Regions from separate parts of the Paenibacillus sp. SN-8-1 genome, predicted to be linked through region 3. Evidence: predicted binding sites of a transcription regulator. Region 3 holds the regulator's gene; each other region holds the start of a gene.
What was found. Region 3 encodes LexA, which represses DNA repair genes until DNA is damaged. Its sites were predicted from a motif close to CGAACATATGTTCG; they were not measured.
Positions count from the first base shown of each region.

Region 1 (7,109 bases), 2.0 Mb from region 3:
CTTGTCCGGGTCGTTGCCCAGTCCTGCCATGGCAGCTTTAAGACGCGGGATATAGCCGTGATGATCGGCTCCAAAAATATTGATCATGCGGTCATAGCCGCGATTGAACTTGTTGCGGTGATAAGAGATATCCGGCGTAAGGTAAGTATACGTGCCGTCATTCTTAACAAGGACACGGTCTTTATCATCGCCGTAATCGGTCGTTCTCAGCCAGGTAGCTCCATCAAGCTCATAAGTCTGGCCTTTGTCCTTAAGCTCCTGAAGCGAAGCCTCCACCTGGCCGTTCTCGTAAAGGGAGGTCTCGCTGAACCAGCTGTCAAAATGAACCCGGAATCGGCTCAGGTCACGCTTGATCTTAGCCAGCTCTTTGTCCAGGCCATACTTGCGGAGGAATGCCGCCCGTTCACCTGGTGTGCGGGAGAGAAGGGCATCCCCTTGCTCTGCCACAAGCTCTTTGGCAAAGCCTTTAATATCTTCGCCATGATAGCCATCTTCAGGCATCTCGGCAGGCTGTCCAAGCTCCTGCAGATAGCGGGCTTCAATGGACTTCGCCAGGTTAACAACCTGATTACCAGCATCGTTAATATAATATTCGCGGGTTACATCATATCCGGCATGGTCCAGCAGGTTGCATAGGGCATCCCCTACGGCTGCGCCGCGTGCATGTCCTAGGTGCAGGCTGCCTGTCGGATTCGCACTGACGAATTCGACCTGAATCTTCTGACCTTGGCCAAGATTAATCCGGCCATAATCATCTCCCTGCGTATAGACCTGCTCGAGGACAGGATACAGGTAGCTCTTGGTCAGGGTGAAGTTAATGAACCCCGGACCTGCGATCTCCGCCTTTTCAATAGAAGCGCTGCTGTAGTCCAGATTCTCAAGAATGGCTTCGGCAATCTGACGGGGGTTCTTCTTAGCAATCTTGGTCAGCTGCATCGCCGCATTGGTGGCCAGATCGCCATGAGTCTTCTCCTTCGGCACTTCGAGCTTAATCGCCGGAAGCTCTTCCTTGGTTACGAGTCCCGCAGCCAAGATCGCCGCCGTGATCGCTTCCACTACCTTCTGGTTAATTTCCTCTAATGGATTGTGTGTCATTTCAAGCTTCCTCCTGTATATGTAAACTGATATCGAACTGTCCAGCTAATTCATCATAGACGTATAAATCATATTTCCACCTGGCGGTCCCCGATAATCCATCCAGATTCATGGTGAGACTGTGAGTCTGCGTGGACAAGTTAAAGGATGCGTACGCCGCCCGGTAATAACCCGGAAGCCTTCGTCCCTCCTGAAAGGTCTGCGATGATTCGACCGTTCCGTGCCGAATGAGCTTCAGCTCGCCGGGCGTTATTTTGACGGTAGCCCGAGTGACTTCTTCGCCTGTAGGCCCTTGACCGTGTTCCTCATACTTGAGATAGATCGCTCCTCCTGCGCTGAATACCTGGCCCCGGTAGCTCTGAACCGTCTTGGCCCCATCCTGCAGGCTTGTCAATGTAATGGATGCGGGTGTGTGGTCCGGCATGGTCACTACTCCAATCTGTTCTATCTATTGTACTATATGGCCTCAGCTAAAGAAATGAGTACTTCACAACTTCACTTTAGCCCCTTGCCAACGTTCAACGTTCATTCCATATACTATATCCAGTTCGCCCGCACAGTTCAATGGAAGATGGGGAATTTGTATGATTTGCAAAGGTTAATAGTACAGAAAACCCTCCTTAGTCAGCCAAGGAGGGTTTTTCACTTCTATGAATATAAGTTGTGGTTCCGGTTACTCTTGGGGCTTGGGTGAGACAGAGTCAGGCAGCGAGAACCTCTTATTCCACGAAATCCCGCCATCATGCGTCACATAGACCGCCGTCTGCGTCGGACTTGTAACCGCCAGCCAGCCCGTCTTCTGTGAAGGGAATGAGATCCGGGCATCGAACCCGCTTAGTACAGCGGGAACATTGCTCCACGAGCGGCCACCGTCAAAAGAACGCCCAACCCCTACCTTACCTCCAGCCGGAGAACCTCCGGCCAGGTAAGCCGTACTGCTCCCGATCAGCTGCATATTCCCGGGATGCCCACCCGGGCTAGCGGGCCCCTTGCTAGCGAGTGCAGGTCCACTACCAGGGGCAGGTCCCCCGCCAGCAGTGCTCTGGGCAATAACACGATTCCAGTGTGAGCCGCTGTCATGGCTGGCATACAAAGAGTAGGATACCTGAGACATGCCGGATTCTCCGTAGACAAGAGCCCATACCTGGCTTCCTTTGCTGTACAGTTCACCGCCGTAGGCAGTCCCGAATGGAATCGTCAGAACCGGGCTCCAGCTGGCGCCGCCGCTAGTTGTCTTATACAGCTTGTAGCCGATGCCTGGGTGAACCGTTAGCGACCACCCCGTGCGGGCAGCTTGATCTGTAAAGACAGCAGCCCGGGTATTCACCGGCGTCTTGATCTTCACCCATGTTGTACCCCCATTCAAGGATTTGTAGGCGCCATTCGAGGTATATCCCACAATACTATCCGCTCCCAGCACATCGATCTTCTTAAACTGCTGGCCCGAGGTGCCGAGAATGCTCCAATGAGAGCCCCCATCCTTGGTTGCGATAAGCCTAACCGGACCTTCGGAAGCTGTTCTGGCCAGTGCCCATCCTTTGATGTTGTCCGGAAACACAATTTGATCGAACTGCCACTGTCCCGTATAGATCTCCTGCCAGTTACAGCCCCCATCAGATGTACCAATAAGGAAACCATTCCCCGCGGCTCGTCCCGTTGTATCACTCAGAAAAGCAACATCCGTTATATGAAGCGGGTCTTGGTCCGCTGACGCGTGCTTCTTCTGAAGACTCTGAAGCAATCCATGATCGCCGCTTGTGCAAGGTGCCGATGCAGCGGCTGCCTCAGTTCTCTGGATTACAGTACTACTGCTGCCGATCCCGATGGATACGCAAAGGGCAGCGGCTGTGAGTAATGCGGATTTGAAATATCGTTTCACCACAGGTTGATACCTCCCTTGTAGAAGCTATATACATCTTACCGTGCGATCAAGAATGTTGAAGTTATAAAGTACTACATATAAATTTACCCATTCTTGAAGTGAATCAACAATAGATTGAACTGGTAAGCTTGATAACTCTGGTGAGTAGGATGTGAGTTGAACAGTTGACGAGGGAGAGATGAATGACTTTAAATGAGAACATATGTTTGGTATGATGTATGTAATATGTCATTCCCATTTTCGCTATCTCGTTGCCAGTTATCAGTAATATTTAATTTCTAACCCCGAGGAGGGTATTCGTAACCATGCCTGAGACCACATATGAGCATGTTGATACTAAGCAGACACTTAATCGGGTAAAAGAAGAAAGGATGCCCTTCGATTGGTCGATCAACCCTTACCGGGGCTGCGCCCACGGTTGCAGCTTCTGCTACGCCCGGGCATTTCAGTCATTCATCGGCCGTGGTGCTGAGGATGAGTTCCAGCACCATATTGTTCTGAAGCAAAATGCTCCCGAAGCGTTGGAGAGACAGCTGTCCCGACTGGCGGAAAGGTTCGGTTATGATATCGAAGCGATGCGAAAATATATCGGTCAGGTTACGATCGGAACAGCCACGGATCCATACCAGCCGATCGAGGCGAAAGCCCAGCTGACCCGTGATTGCCTGAAGCTGCTGGCCAAGTACCGGATAAGCACCAGCATCACTACCCGATCACCGCTTGTGACAAGGGATCTGGATATTCTGACCCAAATGAGCGATATATCCGTGAACATCAGCATCAATTCGCTGGACGCCGGGCTTATCCGCCGCATCGAGCCTGCTTCGCCGCATCCTCAGATGAGGCTTGAGACCGTGCAGAGACTAGCCGAGAGCGGTGTACAGGTTGGAATCTTCGCAGCTCCTGTTCTTCCGCTGCTGACCGATTCCGAGGAAAGCCTGGAATCACTCCTCTCTGCGGCCAAGAATCATGGGGCTGAATTCGCGATGATCTCGCTGCTGCGCCTATCCAGGGACGTGAAGGCTTGGTATATGAGCACGCTCCGCGCCCACTATCCAGAGCTCGTCGCCGCCTATGGCGAGCTGTACCGGCAGGGGCATTATGCTGATCGTCAGTATATCGACAGCTTCAAAGAACTGTCGAGTCGTCTGCTTCGTAAATATGGGTTATCCGGGGTGCCTGGAGGGTCGGGAGCAAGGGATAAGAGCGAACTTAAGCAAGTAAATGCGACCTCTCTGCCTTCTGCCGTGAAGACAGGCAGATTCCCGGCTCCCGCAGCTACCGTTACGAAGGATGAGATTCAGCTTGAGGTGGAGCAGCTGTCCTTCTCGTTCTAGACAAGAATAAGGTAACATAAGGCCCCCTGCTTTGGAGTAATGATCGGTGCGTGGTCCGGACAAGCTTGGATGGCTGGTCAGCTATTTCTATTGGGGTTCTATATAACTTTTGATTAAACCTTTCGATTGTAGACATGCCGCTTATTCTCTATGCTGATCCCGCATGCAGATATATTCATCTTATCCAGCGCATTTAAGAGGCATCCCCATTGCTGTTACACAAAAGCACCCCCTCCTGAGCCGTATTCCTGGCTTAGAAGGGGGTGCTCTCTTATTTATCTTGATTACTCAAACTATTTCACAAATCCAAGCAGCATTTCACGGATCAGCTTGGCTGCGACAATCTGAGTCTGCTCTGTTGGGTCGTAGATCGGTGCAACCTCTACCAGGTCACAGCCCACCACGTTCACATCGGAGCCAGCAATCAAATGCACGGCTTCGAGAAGCTCTTTGGATGTGATCCCGCCAGCTTCCGCAGTACCGGTACCCGGTGCGGCAGAAGGATCGAGCACGTCGATATCGATGGTTACATAGACAGGACGACGGCCAATCTTCGGCAGGGCCTGCTTGAGCGGAGCCGCAACTTCAAACGGATAGAAGTTGATGTTCTCGCGCGCATACAGGAATTCTTCCTTCGATCCGGAACGAATTCCGAATTGGTAGATATTCTTCCCGCCCATAAGTTCCGCGGCTTTGCGAACCGGCGTCGAGTGGGACAGAGGCTCGCCTTCATAGTTCTCGCGCAGGTCTGCATGCGCATCGATATGAATGAGCGCCAGGTCTGGATACTTGGCGTACACTTCCTGGAAGATCGGCCAAGAGACGAGATGCTCGCCGCCGAGACCGATCGGGAATTTGCCGTCGGCCAGCAGGCCGCGCACATATTCCCCAATGACCTCAAGGCTGCGGGCTGCGTTGCCGAATGGCAGCAGCAGATCGCCTGCATCGAAGTAGGTCATATCGACGATGCTTTTATCCAGGTACGGGCTGTATTCTTCCAGCCCTACCGAAGCCTGGCGGATACGGGCAGGACCGAACCGGGAACCCGGACGGTAGCTGACCGTGAAGTCCATCGGCATCCCGTAGATGACCGCTTTGGACTCTTCGTAATTGTCGGAGCTGCAGATGAATACGTTGCCGGAATAGGCTTGATCCAGTTTCATATGAACAGCCTCCTATTTCACCAGATCTTCAACGAATTTAGGGAGCACGAACGCTGCTTTGTGCAGGCGAGGTGTGTAATATTTCGTATCGATCTCAGGAATTTGAGTCTCATCTACTTGCAGCGGATCATGTGTTTTGCTCCCCATTGTGAAGGTCCACAGACCGCTTGGGTAAGTAGGAATGTTTGCACCGTACACACGAACGATCGGGAAGATTTCCTTAACGTCCTTATTGACCTTTTGGATCAGGTCAGCCTTGAACCATGGATTGTCCGTCTGAGCGACGAAGATCCCGTCGTCCTTCAGGGCTTCATGAATGCCTTGGTAGAAGCCACGCTCGAACAGCGGAGCCGCAGGGCCCACAGGTTCCGTGGAATCGACCATGATGACATCGTATTTATTTTTATTTTCGATAATATGCATATATCCGTCATTCACCAGAACCTCTACACGAGGGTTGTCCAGCTCACCGGCGATTTCAGGCAGGTATTGCTTCGAATATTCGATAACCTTGCCGTCGATCTCAACGAGTACCGCTTTCTCTACACCAGGGTGCTTGAGAACTTCACGGATAACCCCGCCATCTCCACCGCCCACAACGAGCACGTGCTTTGGATTAGGATGGGTGAACAGCGCCGGATGCGCGACCATTTCATGATAGACGAATTCATCTTTGATCGTAGTCATGACCATGCCGTCCAGGACGAGCATGCGTCCAAATTCCTCAGTGTCAATCATCGCCAAATCTTGAAAGTCCGTCTTCTCCGTTACAAACGTTTCCCGGATTTTCGCTGTAATGCCGAACGCCGGAGTCTGTTTCTCAGTAAACCACAATTCCATCGTATATACCTTCTTTCCGTCAGAATAGTGTTTAGCCGCCATATAAAGCCCCTAACCAAAACGGGTTCTCCAGTTACACTTCTCGCGAAAGCTTCACTTCCTATATTGTACCAAACAAATTGTATAATAACACAAGATGAACTTGGATGCGACCTATGTCATGGCGGTGTAGATTGGAATGTAAATCGCCTCCAGTTTTTTAACCCCATTCTTATTTCCAGTACGCAAATAACCCGGTTCACAGCATGCTGCGGACCGGGCCAGTTAGGAGAGTTAGCTCTCTTCCTATAGCTTTTGAATTTGGTATACGAATTTCCATTTTGCCGTATTTCCTGAGTATCTGCCCCGGTTCTCTTCAACCACGACATCTAATGACTTAGTTATACTTTTGCTGATTGAGGATGCCTTAATGGTAGAGCTGTTGCTTCCTTCGTCAGGAATGCTATCTTGTTCCTCTGCTGCCGCTTTCAGTGTAACACTGCCAGTTGATTTTAAATTAAGCGTAACTGACTCTCCTTCTTCAATTCGCTTTCCGTTGATAAAACTCTCCGTATACCATTCGTTACCGACATGATTATTCTCTACCAATTCTACACTTACAAGCCTTACCTTGACCTTGATGGTCTTGCTGGCTGCGGCGGCGGATAATGGCTGAACCGTTAATACAAACACAAGAATTGCTAGACATATTGCTTTGTACAGATCTTTGGCTTTATTCACCTGAGAGTGCCTCCCTCAAAAGATTAATATAGATGTGCTGTATATACTTCTATGGCTTAGCCGCTTCTCCTT
Region 1 covers NZ_CP194782.1:146,550-153,658, reverse strand. The annotation lists gene argS (arginine--tRNA ligase) at 1-1,095, opposite strand, end outside; gene ACRRNK_RS00810 (DUF1934 domain-containing protein) at 1,097-1,519, opposite strand; gene ACRRNK_RS00805 (WD40/YVTN/BNR-like repeat-containing protein) at 1,769-2,977, opposite strand; gene ACRRNK_RS00800 (SPL family radical SAM protein) at 3,283-4,314, shown strand; gene speB (agmatinase) at 4,608-5,477, opposite strand; gene speE (polyamine aminopropyltransferase) at 5,490-6,317, opposite strand; gene ACRRNK_RS00785 (hypothetical protein) at 6,603-7,037, opposite strand.
Region 1: ACRRNK_RS00800 (SPL family radical SAM protein) is a predicted target of LexA. The motif match lies at 3,173-3,186, and genes of this name have one in related genera.

Region 2 (7,109 bases), 890 kb from region 3:
TTGCAATTGTGCTAAACGGTGCTCAGCAGAGAAGGTTTGAGCTTGCTTCTCATTGAGATGTCGGCACAGCTCTGCAAGCTTCTCTTCCAAATCAAGCATGGAATGTTTGAGCTTCTTAACCTCTTCCGCAGCGGCCTTGCCATCTGCAGAGATCCGTTCGAGTCTTTTAGACTTGTCACGATTAAACTCAACTAGCGCTTTGTCCCTCGCTGCTTGCACCTGATCAGCAGGAAGGGCCTGTCCGCAAGAAGGACAGTTGTCGTCATGCGGGTGTTCATGGACTGGAAGCTCCAAGTCATTAGCAGCATGCCACTCTTCCCGCAAACGCGCCGCTTGATTCTCAGCTCGGCTGATTTGGCGCTTATATTGCTCAACCTCCCGCTCACCTGCAGAAATTTGCGACTGCAGTTCGGATGCCTCGCCTCGCAGTTTCATCAACAACTCACGCTGATCGCTCACTGCCTGAATACCGTTAGCCTGGATGCTACGCTTAATTTCCATGAGCTCAGCATTAATTTCCCGAAGCCGGATTTCCTTGCCTGATAGCTCTCCGCCTGATTGGATCCGTTGAAGCTCCGCATTCTTACCATCTATCCGACCGCGCAGAGCATCGATGTCCTCCAGAAGAAGTTCTTCGTCAAGCTCAGAAACGTCCGGCATGCTGCGGCGAGCTTCGTCGATCCGAACCGGGATCTTCTCCAGCTCTTTGTTTATCTCGGTGCGCCGGACCGCAATAGCCTTCTTGTGACCATCAATACTTCGACCATCAAGGATGCTGGCAAGCGGAGCCAACTGCTCATTACTTGCAATGATTTCGGCGTCTGTCAGATCACCACATATCTCTAACAGCACTTTGCGGCGGGCTTCAGGCTTCAGTACCTCATTGAAATAGGAGGGGCTGGTTAAAAGTCTGAAGATGTCCTCACTGATTAGCGAATCGACCTCTGCCTTGTATTCCGCTTGCTTCACCGGTACTCCATCCACATAGTAAGCAGTGGTATGACCAGTAAACTCCGAAGTTGCAGATCCGCGCTTCCTGGTCCATTTCTCAGAGAATACTTTCCGGAAAGTCCGGCGACGCTTATCTACCATCAGCACCCCCTCAACTTCATGGTCCAAACCGTGCTGAAGGACCTTTCCTGCAGAATCAAGTTCTTTGATTTCAAAGGACTGTTCAGATCGGTTTAAGCTATCCTTGCCGAACAGATGCCAGGTGAAAGCATCAAATAGAGTTGTCTTACCGGTACCGTTGTCCCCGTAGGCATCAATGTTCCCGCCGTTAGTGGCAAGGACGAAGTCACGGAATCCTTTGAAATTACGAACCGTCAAACGTTCAAGGATGATTTTCTTCAAGCGATTACCTCCTCTGCTGGCGGATTTTCCTTAGGATATGGAATACCGTTCATGTGTTCTTTAAGAGCGAACTCAATTTCAGCTAGCTGCTCATATTCAACAGCAATTTGGATAGAACCAAAGGATCCGCTAATCACCAAAATGGGCGAATTATAAGGTGTTTTTGGCAGGACACTGGTTTCAATACGCTGTTCCGTAAGATCAACCGTGTAAGCGGAATGCGCGCCTTTCATATAACCACTCCCTCTTGTGTAGTGCGCCCCCATCTGGTATAGTGGGGGCAAGAAATTTCATTATGCTTTGGATTGGACCCGTGGCTGCGGGTCTTTTTCAATTTCATCGTGTTCAGCAATTTGCTGCCACTCCACGATTACCGGGCAATTCTCGATGCTAGCAATTACCTTCTCGTTCTGATCGATAACCCAAAACTCGGAAAAGTCCGATGTTCCTACTTGTTTGATCTCGATAACTTCCCGGCCGTTAACCTCGTTACCAACTTCGAACATCCGGGTCGGATTGCTAACAACCGTCAATTTCTGAATGACTTGCATATCTCGCACTCCTTTCATATATAGTGTGATGCGTCAGCCGCATCTCCCGGAGCCAGACAGGAGTAAGGTTAGGATACTGTCCGACGCCGGGAGACAGGGCCGAAGCACTGTCTCTTTCTATTTAATACCTGCAGAATCCATCAATTCACGGAGAGCAGCCTTACTTACGAGCTTGCCTTTGAAACTGATCAAATCCGTCTCCTCACCAGTAAAGATGCATCCAGGAGTATACTTTTTCAAAATCAATCTTTCTCTGTCCGTAAATATCTCCAGCGGGTCCTTCTCGCCAATGCCAAGCGTCCGGCGCAGTTCCATCGGTATTACAATCCGGCCAAGCTCGTCCACTTTTCTTACAATTCCAGTCGATTTCATAGTTCAGTTCTCCTTTTTTAAAAATTAGCAAGTTCTATTTGAAGCGAATCTGCATGGCTTGAAATGCAAGATCAAGATTCATATGATCCAGGTGATCCATACCCGACAAGTTCACTTTGTTCCGCTCATTAAATAGGTGAAGTGCTAGGTTGAGCATGAACTTCTCAGACTGTGACCAGGGCTTCGCAGTCTCTTGTAATTTCCGAATGTGAACAATCCGCTTATCCAAATCAAAATATTTCGTTGTCAAACAACCATTTAACCGAGCATTATTCTGGAACAGGAATAACATACTTCTCCAATGCTTATCCATCACGCCGTTTCCCCCTTGCTCTTCCGGCGCTCATCAGTTAAAATGGACGACAAGAGACTCTTAAGACGTGTTCTCAGTGAGAGCGTCCGGCCTGCCCGCCGGGCGTTTTTTTGTGCTTTCAGATCTGCTTTGTGCAAGCGGATCATCATTTCTAGGTAGGCGATGTTTCCTTCCAGCTTCTCCGGAGTGACGATTTCCGGTGTCTTCCGGATCACCTGTAGGTTACGAGCTGCATGACGAGCCACAAACCGCGCTTCTGCTTCCAATTGTTCAATCTTCATTTCAATTCCTCATTTCATATAATTTTTTGATTTCATTTCAGCTCGATGAGCTCTAAACATTGCGGCAAAAGAAAAATCATAGGACCTACAAAGCATGGTAATGTTGTGCAGAAGGGCCGTTACTGCTTCAATCTGCTCTTTAATCGAAATTTCGATCTTCTGACGATCCTTGTCACTCAGCTGATCCCGCCGCTTCGTAATTGGCGCTTGATGTAAAGCCAACTGAGCCTCCTCAATCTCTTCGAGTGTTTTCAATGTTGTTGTTGAGGTATGTAAGTCGGCGGCGTTCAACCAGGGAATGAATGCGCCACCTGTTACTTCTGCGGCAGCGCCGAGGAACAACTCTCCGTCATCGTAGTAGTCAGCCGTAGCTGCCATAAGCTCTTTTGATGGATTCCTTGATCCTTTCACAATCTTGCCGATTAACGATGCATCAACGTGCGCCACAGCACCTGCTTGCTCACGAGTATTACCTGTTCTCTTCAGCGCTTCCTCGAGCGCAGGACCAAATTGTCCGATTGCCATTCTTTCATGTCCCCCTTTGTCCGATTCAAGGGATGCTTACGGACTGGAGAGCGTTGTATGATTAATTTGTGAGCAAGATCTTTTCCCCTATCGTTCATCCCCTCATCCGCCGGCGGCCGGTACCGTCCCGGCGGGTTTCTTCTATCCTTTTAAGTTCTATCTGCGCATCACGCAGGATCCGCTTCCGTTCCAACTGTGACAGGGCTTCTGAATTAACCGAATAATGCGGTAACGATGTGTCCAAGGCAGCTTCCAATGATAATCCTTTAAGCATCATCCGAGTGCCGATCGCAGAGATCAGCGCGGCTCGAGATGTTGACCTTATCCAGCGAAATCGCATTCTAAGCCCCCTCCTGAAGCTTGTCCTTCTTCGGAACATCTTCCTTAACTTGTAATGGAGCGTCCTTAATGATCTGCAGCGCTTTAACCATTCGTTCCATATCAGGTTTATATTCAGCCTGGTAGGTAATGCCCTTCGGGGTCTCCATACATAGCGCTCCGTTCTATTAAAATTTGATTAATACATAACGCGTACGGCTTGGCTCATGCTGGCGGTAATCAAGAACCCATCCATCCTTCTGAAGCCGATTAACTTCATCTGGATCCCGAGTTTCACGAACCTCTTTTGCTTCTTGCAGGTTGTGCTCCAATTAGATCACCTCCTCCTCTATCGAAGACTGCTTTTTGTTTGCTAAATCAGCAAAACTATCAGTAAAAAAATTTCCGATTTTACAATTCAGTTTAGCTGCTAGCTGTGGTAAGTGATTAGCTTTAAATGAATACGTACCTTCTTCATATTTCATATAGGTGGACGCATTTTTAAAGCCTAGTGATTCCGCCATTTCTTGAAGAGAAAGATCCAGCTTTTGACGACGTTTTTTTATAAATTCCAAATCAAGTAGTCCCATATAAACACCCCAATTCTTTGCTGAATTAGCAAATCCGTTGAATTAAATATACATTGCTATTTTAGCAAAGTCAATACCATTTTTGTTAATTTAGCAAAATTATTTTTTCTGATTTAGAAAAGTGTTACACTGTTGTTGCTAATATAGAAAATAGGTGGTGAAATATGTCGGTCACTGGTAATCGAATAAAAGAACTTCGAGAAAAAAGAAAGATAACCCAATTAGAATTAGCATCTAGATTAGGAATGAACAATAGTGTCCTTTCGAGAATTGAAGCTGGTAAGCGACCAGTTGAAGATAATGAATTAATTAAAATAGCTGATTTCTTCGATGTCGATACAGACTTTATTCTTGGTCGTACAGATAGCCCTCGCAGAAGTGGATACATTGATGAAATAGATACAAGAGGACTCTCTGAGTTTGAAGAATTTATTAACAACCCCGAGCACGGCATTTTCTTCAAGGATTATTTAAGCGCACCTGAAGAACGTAAAGAGGAAATGCGCCAGATCTTTAAGATATTGCAAGAGAAAGAAAAAGGACGTAAGCCAGGGGACGAACAAGGAGAATAGACAAATCCTCCAACCGATGGAGAAGTTTAAGGTGATCAAAGATGAACAATAATAACGACAATACAGAGCCGCTTTATAAAGAAATTAGCAGAGGAATAATACATGCGGAGAATCACGGTAATGGCGCTGGTGGAACAATATTAGAGGGACTTTCCATTTCGGGGTTTCTCGGCATTTACTATACATCTTGGTGGCTGTTTGGTGGAGCGCTCATAGCATTTGCTGTTCTAATGTTTTTTAATATCACGAGAATCGTGTTATTTGCACTTTTTACTATCGGATGGGTATTTATAGCTTGGATCATCGGCCATCTGTTCGGAAGTTTAGGAGCATCAGTTGTATTGTCATGCCTGACCTTATTGATCTCGGGGGGACTTCACTTAAAAGCCTATCAAGAATGGAATGAAGGATGGTAAAAACGATGAACCAGGATCGTTTCTAGAACCATCTACTTGAAAACCCTGAAATTGAAGTAAAAAAACAACATATCGTAATTTTAAAGCAGCCAGCAATGGCTTTTCTTTTTCACTAATAACAGAACATATATTCCCGCACTAGGAGGTTTCCACCATGTTTAAACATTATAGAATGACACGCTTGGAGAAATTTTTAGAGGATACATATTCTAGAATCGGGATTCGGAAATATCACCAAATCACTGTTAGCGAAATCTCCAAGAAACTCAAAGTCTGGATTCACTACCTTCCAGCTGGAAGTAGGGCCGTAGAAGCAAAACAAGGTGTATATAGTATGATTCTAGATTGCCGAATTAGTTCTATACAGCAGAGGTTAGATTTCTTTCATGAACTCTGCCATCTACTTCAGCATGCCGGAAACCAAACGCTACTACCTGAGCTGTTTACTCAAGCCCAAGAAGAGGAAGCCGAGCGTTTTGTTATGTATGCATCTATGCCATTTTCGATAATCTCCCAGTTAACTCTTCCTAATAAAAGAGATCAAGCAATCGAATACATATCAACAATCTTTGATGTCCCAATCGATTTAGCAAGAAAGCGATTTGAACAAATCGAACGAAGGGATCTACAAGGGAAGTTAGATGCAGCTCTGGCGCAAAAAATGGGGATCAATGAGTCAGCTGCTGCAGAGGAAATATCTGTAGAAGGAACTGGCATTTATGCGTACTACGACTCTACAGCTGATATCCCTGGTCCCTCTCAACTCGTAATAGAAGCTGACGAAGCTGCCATGGATTCAGGAAAAGACTTTCTGTTCCCAATCGATGGCCCTTTAAAGCGACTAGAACTCGAGGATTTTTATGGTTACAAATGCACTAAGCTTTCGGCCCAAGATATCAGATTTAAAAAAGGACATTTATGTGTAAATTTTTCGATAATTAGTATGAAGTACGGTAAATCGGCGAAACGTTTTGTCATACAAATGAAAGATGTTGAGCGATTGGTTAGGTTCTATATTTATTGAAGAATATGAAAGGAGCTCTGGGAGATGTTTAATCTTGCTGAACAAATTAATAAGGATGTAGTCGTCTATCCACGGGTCTCTTCGGATGATCAACAAGAAAGAGAAACCATTGAAACCCAAATCGAGTTCGCTACAAAATACTGTGAACTCCATGGGCTTAATATAAATGATTGGTACAAAGATGATGGTGTTTCGGGGACCATACCGTTAGATCAGCGCCCTGAGGGGTCACGGTTATTGGAAGATGCAAAGGCTGGGAAGTTTAAAACGGTGTTAATTTATAACATGAAGCGTCTTGGCCGGAAGGCTCGGGTCACACTTGATGCAATCTACCAACTCGAAGAATATGGTGTAACCATAAAATCAATGACAGAACCGTTTGATACCAGTACACCAATGGGCAGATTCGTCATTACCCTTTTGGCCGGACAAGCTGAGTTTGACCGTGATACGTTGCTTGAAACGTTTTGGCACGGAGCAAACCGCGTTGCCCGCCTGGGTCAATGGCTAGGCGGTATTGTACCTTATGGTTACCAGGTCATAGAAAAGTTCCTGCAAATCAATGAAGATCCTCTACCGGGCAAAGAAGATTTGTCTGAAGCTGGAGTGATCCGTCTTATGTATCACCTAGTCGGCGATGAAGAATGGTCCACAATTAAAGTAGCTGATTACTTTAACTCCCTTAAGATTCCTCCCTCTTACGTAAAGGACGGTCGGAAAATCAAGAAGGGCAAGCGTAAGGAAAATACAGCAGGTGTCTGGACCCCAGGAAGGATTCGTAACATGATCGTCAA
Region 2 covers NZ_CP194782.1:3,001,674-3,008,782, forward strand. The annotation lists gene ACRRNK_RS14320 (hypothetical protein) at 1-1,353, opposite strand, end outside; gene ACRRNK_RS14325 (hypothetical protein) at 1,350-1,586, opposite strand; gene ACRRNK_RS14330 (hypothetical protein) at 1,647-1,904, opposite strand; gene ACRRNK_RS14335 (AbrB/MazE/SpoVT family DNA-binding domain-containing protein) at 2,022-2,276, opposite strand; gene ACRRNK_RS14340 (hypothetical protein) at 2,311-2,589, opposite strand; gene ACRRNK_RS14345 (hypothetical protein) at 2,589-2,870, opposite strand; gene ACRRNK_RS14350 (XRE family transcriptional regulator) at 2,880-3,395, opposite strand; gene ACRRNK_RS14355 (hypothetical protein) at 3,490-3,735, opposite strand; gene ACRRNK_RS14360 (hypothetical protein) at 3,737-3,883, opposite strand; gene ACRRNK_RS14365 (hypothetical protein) at 3,902-4,045, opposite strand; gene ACRRNK_RS14370 (helix-turn-helix domain-containing protein) at 4,046-4,303, opposite strand; gene ACRRNK_RS14375 (helix-turn-helix domain-containing protein) at 4,468-4,875, shown strand; gene ACRRNK_RS14380 (hypothetical protein) at 4,917-5,291, shown strand; gene ACRRNK_RS14385 (ImmA/IrrE family metallo-endopeptidase) at 5,446-6,315, shown strand; gene ACRRNK_RS14390 (recombinase family protein) at 6,340-7,109, shown strand, end outside.
Region 2: ACRRNK_RS14385 (ImmA/IrrE family metallo-endopeptidase) is a predicted target of LexA. The motif match lies at 5,412-5,425, and genes of this name have one in related genera.

Region 3 (7,109 bases):
TGATGTGAACTCGTTCTACGAGGAAAGCGATACTCTGGGTCTTAGCCAAACTGCCCGCTATTACATGGCAGGTATCTTGAAGCATGCACGTGCTTTTGCAGCAATCACTAACCCTACAGTGAACTCATACAAACGTTTGGTTCCTGGTTATGAAGCACCTTGTTACGTAGCATGGTCTTCTAGTAACCGCAGCCCGATGATTCGTATTCCTGCTTCCCGCGGACTCGGTACTCGCGTCGAAGTTCGTAATCCGGATCCGGCTGCTAACCCTTACCTGGCACTGGCTGTTATGCTTAAAGCGGGTCTTGACGGAATTAAAAATGAGATCCCTCTTGTTGATCCAATTGACCGTAACATCTATGTGATGTCAGAGGAAGAGCGTATTGAAGAAGGAATCCCTAGCCTTCCATCCGACCTGAAGGAAGCTCTTAACGAGCTGATTCGTAGTGAAGTGGTAACTGAAGCGCTTGGTGATCATGCGCTGTCCCATTTCTATGAACTCAAAGAAATCGAGTGGGATATGTTCCGCACACAAGTTCATCAATGGGAACGTGACCAATACATTACTTTGTACTAAGGTAGACAGAACCCCTGACGCATATGGCGTCAGGGGTTCTTTTTAGTTGAAAATCCCAGCCAGACATAATATGACTCCTACTACAATTCCGAAGATTCCACCTAACTGGGCTATGATCAAGTATGCCTCGCTTGGCTCAGATTCTCCCTCGACCTTCCATCCTTCATTAATATACCATCCCCAGGATGGCTTAATTAACTGAATCAAACCCATTGATAAGAATAAGAGTCCCAAGAATAGTAACAATGGATCATCCCCTTTGCTATGTACAACGTTCATCAGGGGGCATTCGTTTCAATAATTTGCCAACTGGTTTTATCTATACTTCATGCTCTTGCATATGAAAAGATTGTCAGCTGTGGCCATTGACAGGCCCAATTCTTCTTTCTCACACGGTCTTCATAAATCCGTGCTCTCTCAGGTGTAGCCTGGAAGAAAGGAGTTGGCTGCACGCGGAGATGAATAAGATCTTGAATTCCCCAAGGAGCAGTCAGAATAACCTCTTCATGTGAGTTCAAAGAAATTCCTATTGAAGTGGCAGTCTCCGGAAATTTGGAAATGCCCTCTATGCTTGAATGGTAGGGCGGAAGGTTGTTTATCTTGTGCATGCGCGCTTGATTTTTGACGGACCAGGGCAAGTTTGGTCGAATCTGTAATAATTTTTGTTCGAGGTCCTTCTCGTGCCCTTCGTCTAAGTTCATGGGGTCAAAGTAAATTACATCTATGTCAGCGAGAGGAGTGCGTTCATGATAACCGTGTAGTACATCCCATACTTTCGCACGGACTGCGCCAGCACAGATCCACCAGTCAGGTAAATGCAATTGAGCTGCTGCGTGTAAAAGGCCCATCATCCAGTTATCTTGTTCTACAAGCTGTATAATATCCGCTTCGGTACGTAATATCATTGAATACCTCCTTGGAATAGAACCTATGTTCTAACTATTATAAACAACAATCAATATTTTGGAAATAGTAGAATCTGACCATCTCTCACACTCTATTAGAGGCATACATTGTAGTATAACTTTGACGAACAGGAGGAAGGATGATGGAATCCAGTGAGCTATCGACCATTGAGAAGCTTCTGCCGCTCGCTGAGAAATATGGTTTGGCGGTTCTGCTTACCTTTATCCTGCTTATGATTTTGATCGTCCTCGTAAGAATGATTATTAATGGAGATTTGGTACCAAGGAGATTGCTAGATAAAGCAGAGGAGGATCGGGATCGGCTGCAGGCGATCCTGGATAAAGAACGAGAAGAATTGTGGGAACCGGTACTGGATGTTTTTAAGAGCATCAAGAAAGTAGAAAAGGCAGAGGAGAGTGACTCTTGATGTGGTTCAAATGGATTGAATTAATATTGCAGCGACAACGAAGTAAGGAGGCGGATTTGAATCAAGCCTCACGACGAATTACAGTATCCATCGAACGCTACAGAAGCCTATCACGCGAGATTCAATCAGAGATAAGGAAGAATCATTTTGCTAAGCATTTAACTTACCGGAATCGTAATGACAAATAGTTAGGGTATAGAAGGGCGAACAGGAGAAATTTGTGTTGTAAATACTGGAAATGATATACTTCCCTTAACAAGTCAAAGGGAGGATGCTCATTAGTATGAAGCTGTTGAAAACTATAACTAGTTACATTCCCGCTGTGGCCATCGCATTTGTTCTAAGTCTTTTTATTGGTATCTTTGTATTTCAGCCCTATAAGGTTGTCGGTCAGTCGATGGAGCCGACCCTGCAGGATGATCAAAGAGTCTACACCTCCAAGCTTGCCCGAACATTCTCACACATGCCAGCTTATGGTGATATCGTTGTTGTTGACAGTAGAGTGAATCGGGAGCGTTCTTTTTGGGACAATATTGTGGAGCAGCCTTTGATTCAGCTCATACGTGGTGCAAGTAATGATCGCACATTCTATATTAAGCGGGTGATCGGGAAGCCGGGCGATGTGATTGAGATCAAAAATCAACAAGTATACAGGAATGGTGAGGCCTTGGTAGAGCCCTACATCAAAGAGAAAATGAACCCTTCTCAGGACAGTAAATGGGTAATTCCAGATAATCACATTTTTGTCCTAGGAGATAACAGGAATAATAGTGAAGACAGTAGAGTTTTGGGGCCGATCCCATTCGACCATATCATGGGGATAGAAGAGATTAAATAGTAGCATGTATCAAGAAGAGGGTGCCAATTGGCACCCTCTTCTTTGAGGTTACATGAAAGGAAATAACAACGAATATTAGTGAATGTCGCGGAATAAGCCGACGACTTTACCAAGAATCGTAACATGCTTAAGACGCAGCGGTTCGTAAGTGGGGTTCTCGGGTTGTAAGCGGATATGGTCTCTTTCTTTATAAAAAGTCTTCACCGTTGCCTCGTCGTCTTCGGTCATGGCTACGACAATATCGCCATTATCAGCGGTCTGCTGCTGACGAACGATAACAAAGTCACCATTGTGAATGCCTGCTTCAATCATACTATCGCCCATAACAGAAAGCATAAATACCTCTTTATCACCGACGAAATGGTTGGGGAGAGGGAAGTAGTCCTCAATATTCTCTGTAGCTGTAATAGGTACACCGGCAGTTACTTTACCGACAACAGGTACGCGTGCAACTGTGTGGGCGAACAGATTGTAATTGTCAGAATCCTCCTGGCCCAGTAGTTCAATTGCCCGTGGCTTGGTAGGGTCACGCCGGATAAAGCCTTTCTTCTCGAGCCTGTCCAAATGACCATGCACTGTGGAACTGGAAGCAAGTCCGACAGCTTCTCCAATCTCTCTTACAGAAGGAGGGTAACCCTTCATTCTAACTTCGTTTCTTATAAATTCAAGAATCGCCTGCTGACGACTGGATACTTTCGACATATTATATCAACCCCATTTAGTAACGTTTGGAAAAATTATAACATAGAACTACCGTTCGTACAAACATAAGTTCTAAATGAATACAAATATTAAGCGAACAATTGTTCTAAAAAACTATTGAACGAAACAAGTGTTCGTGTTATATTGTATTCAGAAAACAAGAACAAACGTTTGGAGTGAGGGTTAATGTTGAGATATTCTACATACCAAAGTATTCATGAATCAGTTCCTGCTGAGCCTAGCCGAAATAAATTTAATCTAGAAGACTTTATTTCCAATACTATATTTGTAAGAGTTGCAGCCTTAGTGATATTTATAGCCGTAACCTGCACAGGGATGATCACAGCATTTGCTTCTTCTAGCAGTCTTGCCGGATCATCTGATCTTCCACAGGTCATTGTACAGCCTGGTGATTCATTGTGGAGCATCGCTTTGGCTAACAAAACCAACGATCAAGACACTCGGGATGTTGTACGAAATATTAAGGAATTGAACCAACTTGTATCCAGTGAAATACAAGCTGGTGAAGTGCTTGTGATCCCTTCAAATTAATTCATTACCAATAATAGAATTAGGTTAGCTTACGAGAGCTTTTCAAGGATTTGACGTGCCTTGACAAGCTCTTTTTCTCATGTCAAAGTAAGAGTTAATGCCTTAACTGAAGGAGGAGTCACTTATGGATATCGATAGCCTGGTACAGCGCATTAATGAGCTTGCGCGAAAACATAAAGAATCAGGATTGACTGAGGAAGAAACGCTTGAAAGAGCAGAACTGCGGGAAATCTACTTGCAAAATATTCGCAGGAATTTCCGTCAACAATTGGATTCTATTGAAATTGTAGATAAATAAGCCGTCCGGCCTTGGGCCGGAAGTACATAATCATCATCTGACTGTTGCGAGATGAATGGGAATCCCTAAATGAACAGGAGGATATTTCATGAAGTATACCTATCTGGGTAAAAGCGGATTGGCTGTATCAAGTCTTTGTTTAGGAACTATGACATTTGGTGGAACTACCGATGAGAAAGACTCAAAGGAAATGATTCACCGCTTCCTTGATCAGGGTGGGAATTTTATCGATACCGCAGATGTCTACACGGGCGGGCGGTCAGAAGAAATAGTGGGCAAGAGTATTCGCGGACGCAGGTCTGAAGTAATTCTAGCCTCCAAAGTGCGTATGTCTACCGCAGATCATGTGAACGGCCAAGGTTCTTCCCGTAAGCATATTATGGACGGCATCGAGGCAAGTCTCAGACGACTTGGAACTGATTACATTGATCTGTATCAGATTCATGTATGGGATCAAGCGACCCCAGTGGAGGAGACGCTCCGTGCACTCGATGATCTGGTCACTTCAGGCAAGGTTCGCTATATTGGCTGCTCGAATTACTTATCCTGGCAGCTGATGAAAAGCCTGGCTGTTAGTGAAGCCAGGGGCTTGGTCCGTTACGTGTCACTTCAGCAGCAATATAGTCTGCTTAACCGTGAGGCCGACAGGGAAATGATGTCACTATGTTTTGAAGAAAATGTGGGTATTATTCCATGGGCTCCTCTTGGAGGCGGGTTTCTTACGAACAGGTACAAGGAGGGACCAAAGCCATCTGAAGGGCGGCTGAGTGCGGTGAGTGGTGGCGAGAGCTCATGGGAATATCGGGCTACGAAGAAGAATTTTGATATTCTTAACCAAGTGGTCAAGATCTCTAAGGAGATCGATAGAACTCCTTCACAGGTAGCCTTGAATTGGCTAATGGGTCATAAGGGAATTACCTCACCAATCTTTGGAGCGAGTACGCTTGAACAGTTCGATGAGAACATGGGTGCTGTAGATTTTGAGCTTGATGGTGAACAACGACGTCTGCTTGATGAGGTAAGCAGTCTGCCAGACGAGTACCCTGATCGCTTCATTCGCAAATTCAAAAGACAGATTTAACAGCAGACAACCGAGGAGGAAAGTGGCAGTATGGCACGTTCATTTGAGAAACAAGTTGAGAAAAATAAGCAAAGGTTGTTAGCACAGCAAAAGAAACAGGGAATTCAACCTGGTAAATTGGGTCTGAGTGGAGAAGGGGAGACTTTCAGAGGTCGTAATATTGTTCTACCCGCGCTTCTCATTCTGTTCGGGGTGATGTATGGTTCACTTGGCTTTATAGGGGGCGGCAGCGATATTAATTCCTTCTTATACTGGCTTACAATAGGGCTATATATCCTGCTTGGAGTCATCACCTTTATAAGGAAACCGTACCTGAGAATTGGCAAGAGTGCTCTGTACACTTCCAAATTCAACCGGGATCGGATGCTGTCTGCAGATAGTATTCAGAAGATCGTTCTAAGTCAGGGTGTAGTCACTATCGTTCCTAAAGGAAACGGACAGAAGTGGACATTTCTTCGTTCACGTAACCGATTCAATACAGAGGCGATGGGTGAACGTTTGAAGGAATTTGGAAAGCTTAACAAAATTACAGTCGAGAATCATTAATAAAGGGGAATCACGATGTCAATTAAGGCCGTATGTTTTGATCTAGATGATACACTGTTATGGGATGAGCGCAGTATAGCAGAAGCTTTTGAATTTACATGTAAGACAGCAGCTGAGATTACCGGGGTAAATGCCTCACAGCTGGAGGAAGCAGTTCGTAAGGAAGCAAGAGCTTTATACGAATCATACGAGACATTTTCATTCACCCAAATGATCGGGATTAATCCGTTTGAAGGTTTGTGGGGGAATTTCACAGCGGGCGAGCAGCCCGAGTTCCGTGCAATGGAGAAGCTTGCCCCAGTCTATCGTAAGGAATCATGGAACCGGGGCCTGCGTGCCCTTGGTATCAATAATGAGGAACTTGCCGGACAGCTAGCTGAACAATTTGGTGCAGAACGTCGCGCACGTCCACATATTTATGAAGAAACTTTCCAAATACTTAACGACCTTAAGGGACAAGTTAAGCTTTTGCTATTAACGAATGGTTGCCCGGCACTTCAGCAGGAGAAGCTTGATGGAGTACCAGAGCTAGCCCCTTACTTTAATGAAATTATTATTTCAGGTTCATTTGGCAAAGGGAAGCCGGATCCAAGTATTTTTGAGCACGCTTTGTCCCGGCTTGGTGTGCAGGCTTCCGAGGCTCTAATGGTTGGTGACAAGCTGACTACGGACATTAAAGGAGCGTTAAGCGCGGGTATTTATTCGGTATGGGTGAATCGCGATGGCAAAACTCGTACAGACGAAATCATTCCTGATTATGAGATCAAGCATTTATATGAATTACACGGAATTATTGACAGTCTAGGAGGTAGAGCTAGTTGAAAATACGACGCTTAAGGTATGCTTCAGCGTTAATCAGCTTAGTTCTACTGCTTTCAGGATGCGCGAATGACAACCATCATGAGGCGAACGAGATGCCAAAGCCAATTGAGGTTAAGCTAACCGTCGCTCCCACAAGTGCGAAGGTGAATGAGAAAGTATCATTCGAAGCGAAAGTTACCCAAGCTGGATCAAATGTAGATGATGCACAAGAGGTTACTTTTGAAATTTGGAAAGATGGCTCGGACAAGCACAGCAAAATTAACGTAACCTCGGCGGGAGACGGAAAGTATGTTATGCTTAAGTCCTTTAATGAAGCGGGCTCCTATCATGTGATTTCTCACGTTACCGCCGATAGTCAGC
Region 3 covers NZ_CP194782.1:2,107,819-2,114,927, forward strand. The annotation lists gene glnA (type I glutamate--ammonia ligase) at 1-577, shown strand, start outside; gene ACRRNK_RS09940 (DUF6199 family natural product biosynthesis protein) at 620-856, opposite strand; gene ACRRNK_RS09945 (nucleotidyltransferase family protein) at 904-1,482, opposite strand; gene ACRRNK_RS09950 (hypothetical protein) at 1,623-1,910, shown strand; gene ACRRNK_RS09955 (hypothetical protein) at 1,910-2,098, shown strand; gene lepB (signal peptidase I) at 2,194-2,748, shown strand; gene lexA (transcriptional repressor LexA) at 2,824-3,450, opposite strand; gene ACRRNK_RS09970 (LysM peptidoglycan-binding domain-containing protein) at 3,757-4,002, shown strand; gene ACRRNK_RS09975 (DUF896 domain-containing protein) at 4,127-4,300, shown strand; gene ACRRNK_RS09980 (aldo/keto reductase) at 4,389-5,381, shown strand; gene ACRRNK_RS09985 (hypothetical protein) at 5,412-5,927, shown strand; gene ACRRNK_RS09990 (HAD family hydrolase) at 5,943-6,749, shown strand; gene ACRRNK_RS09995 (FixH family protein) at 6,746-7,109, shown strand, end outside.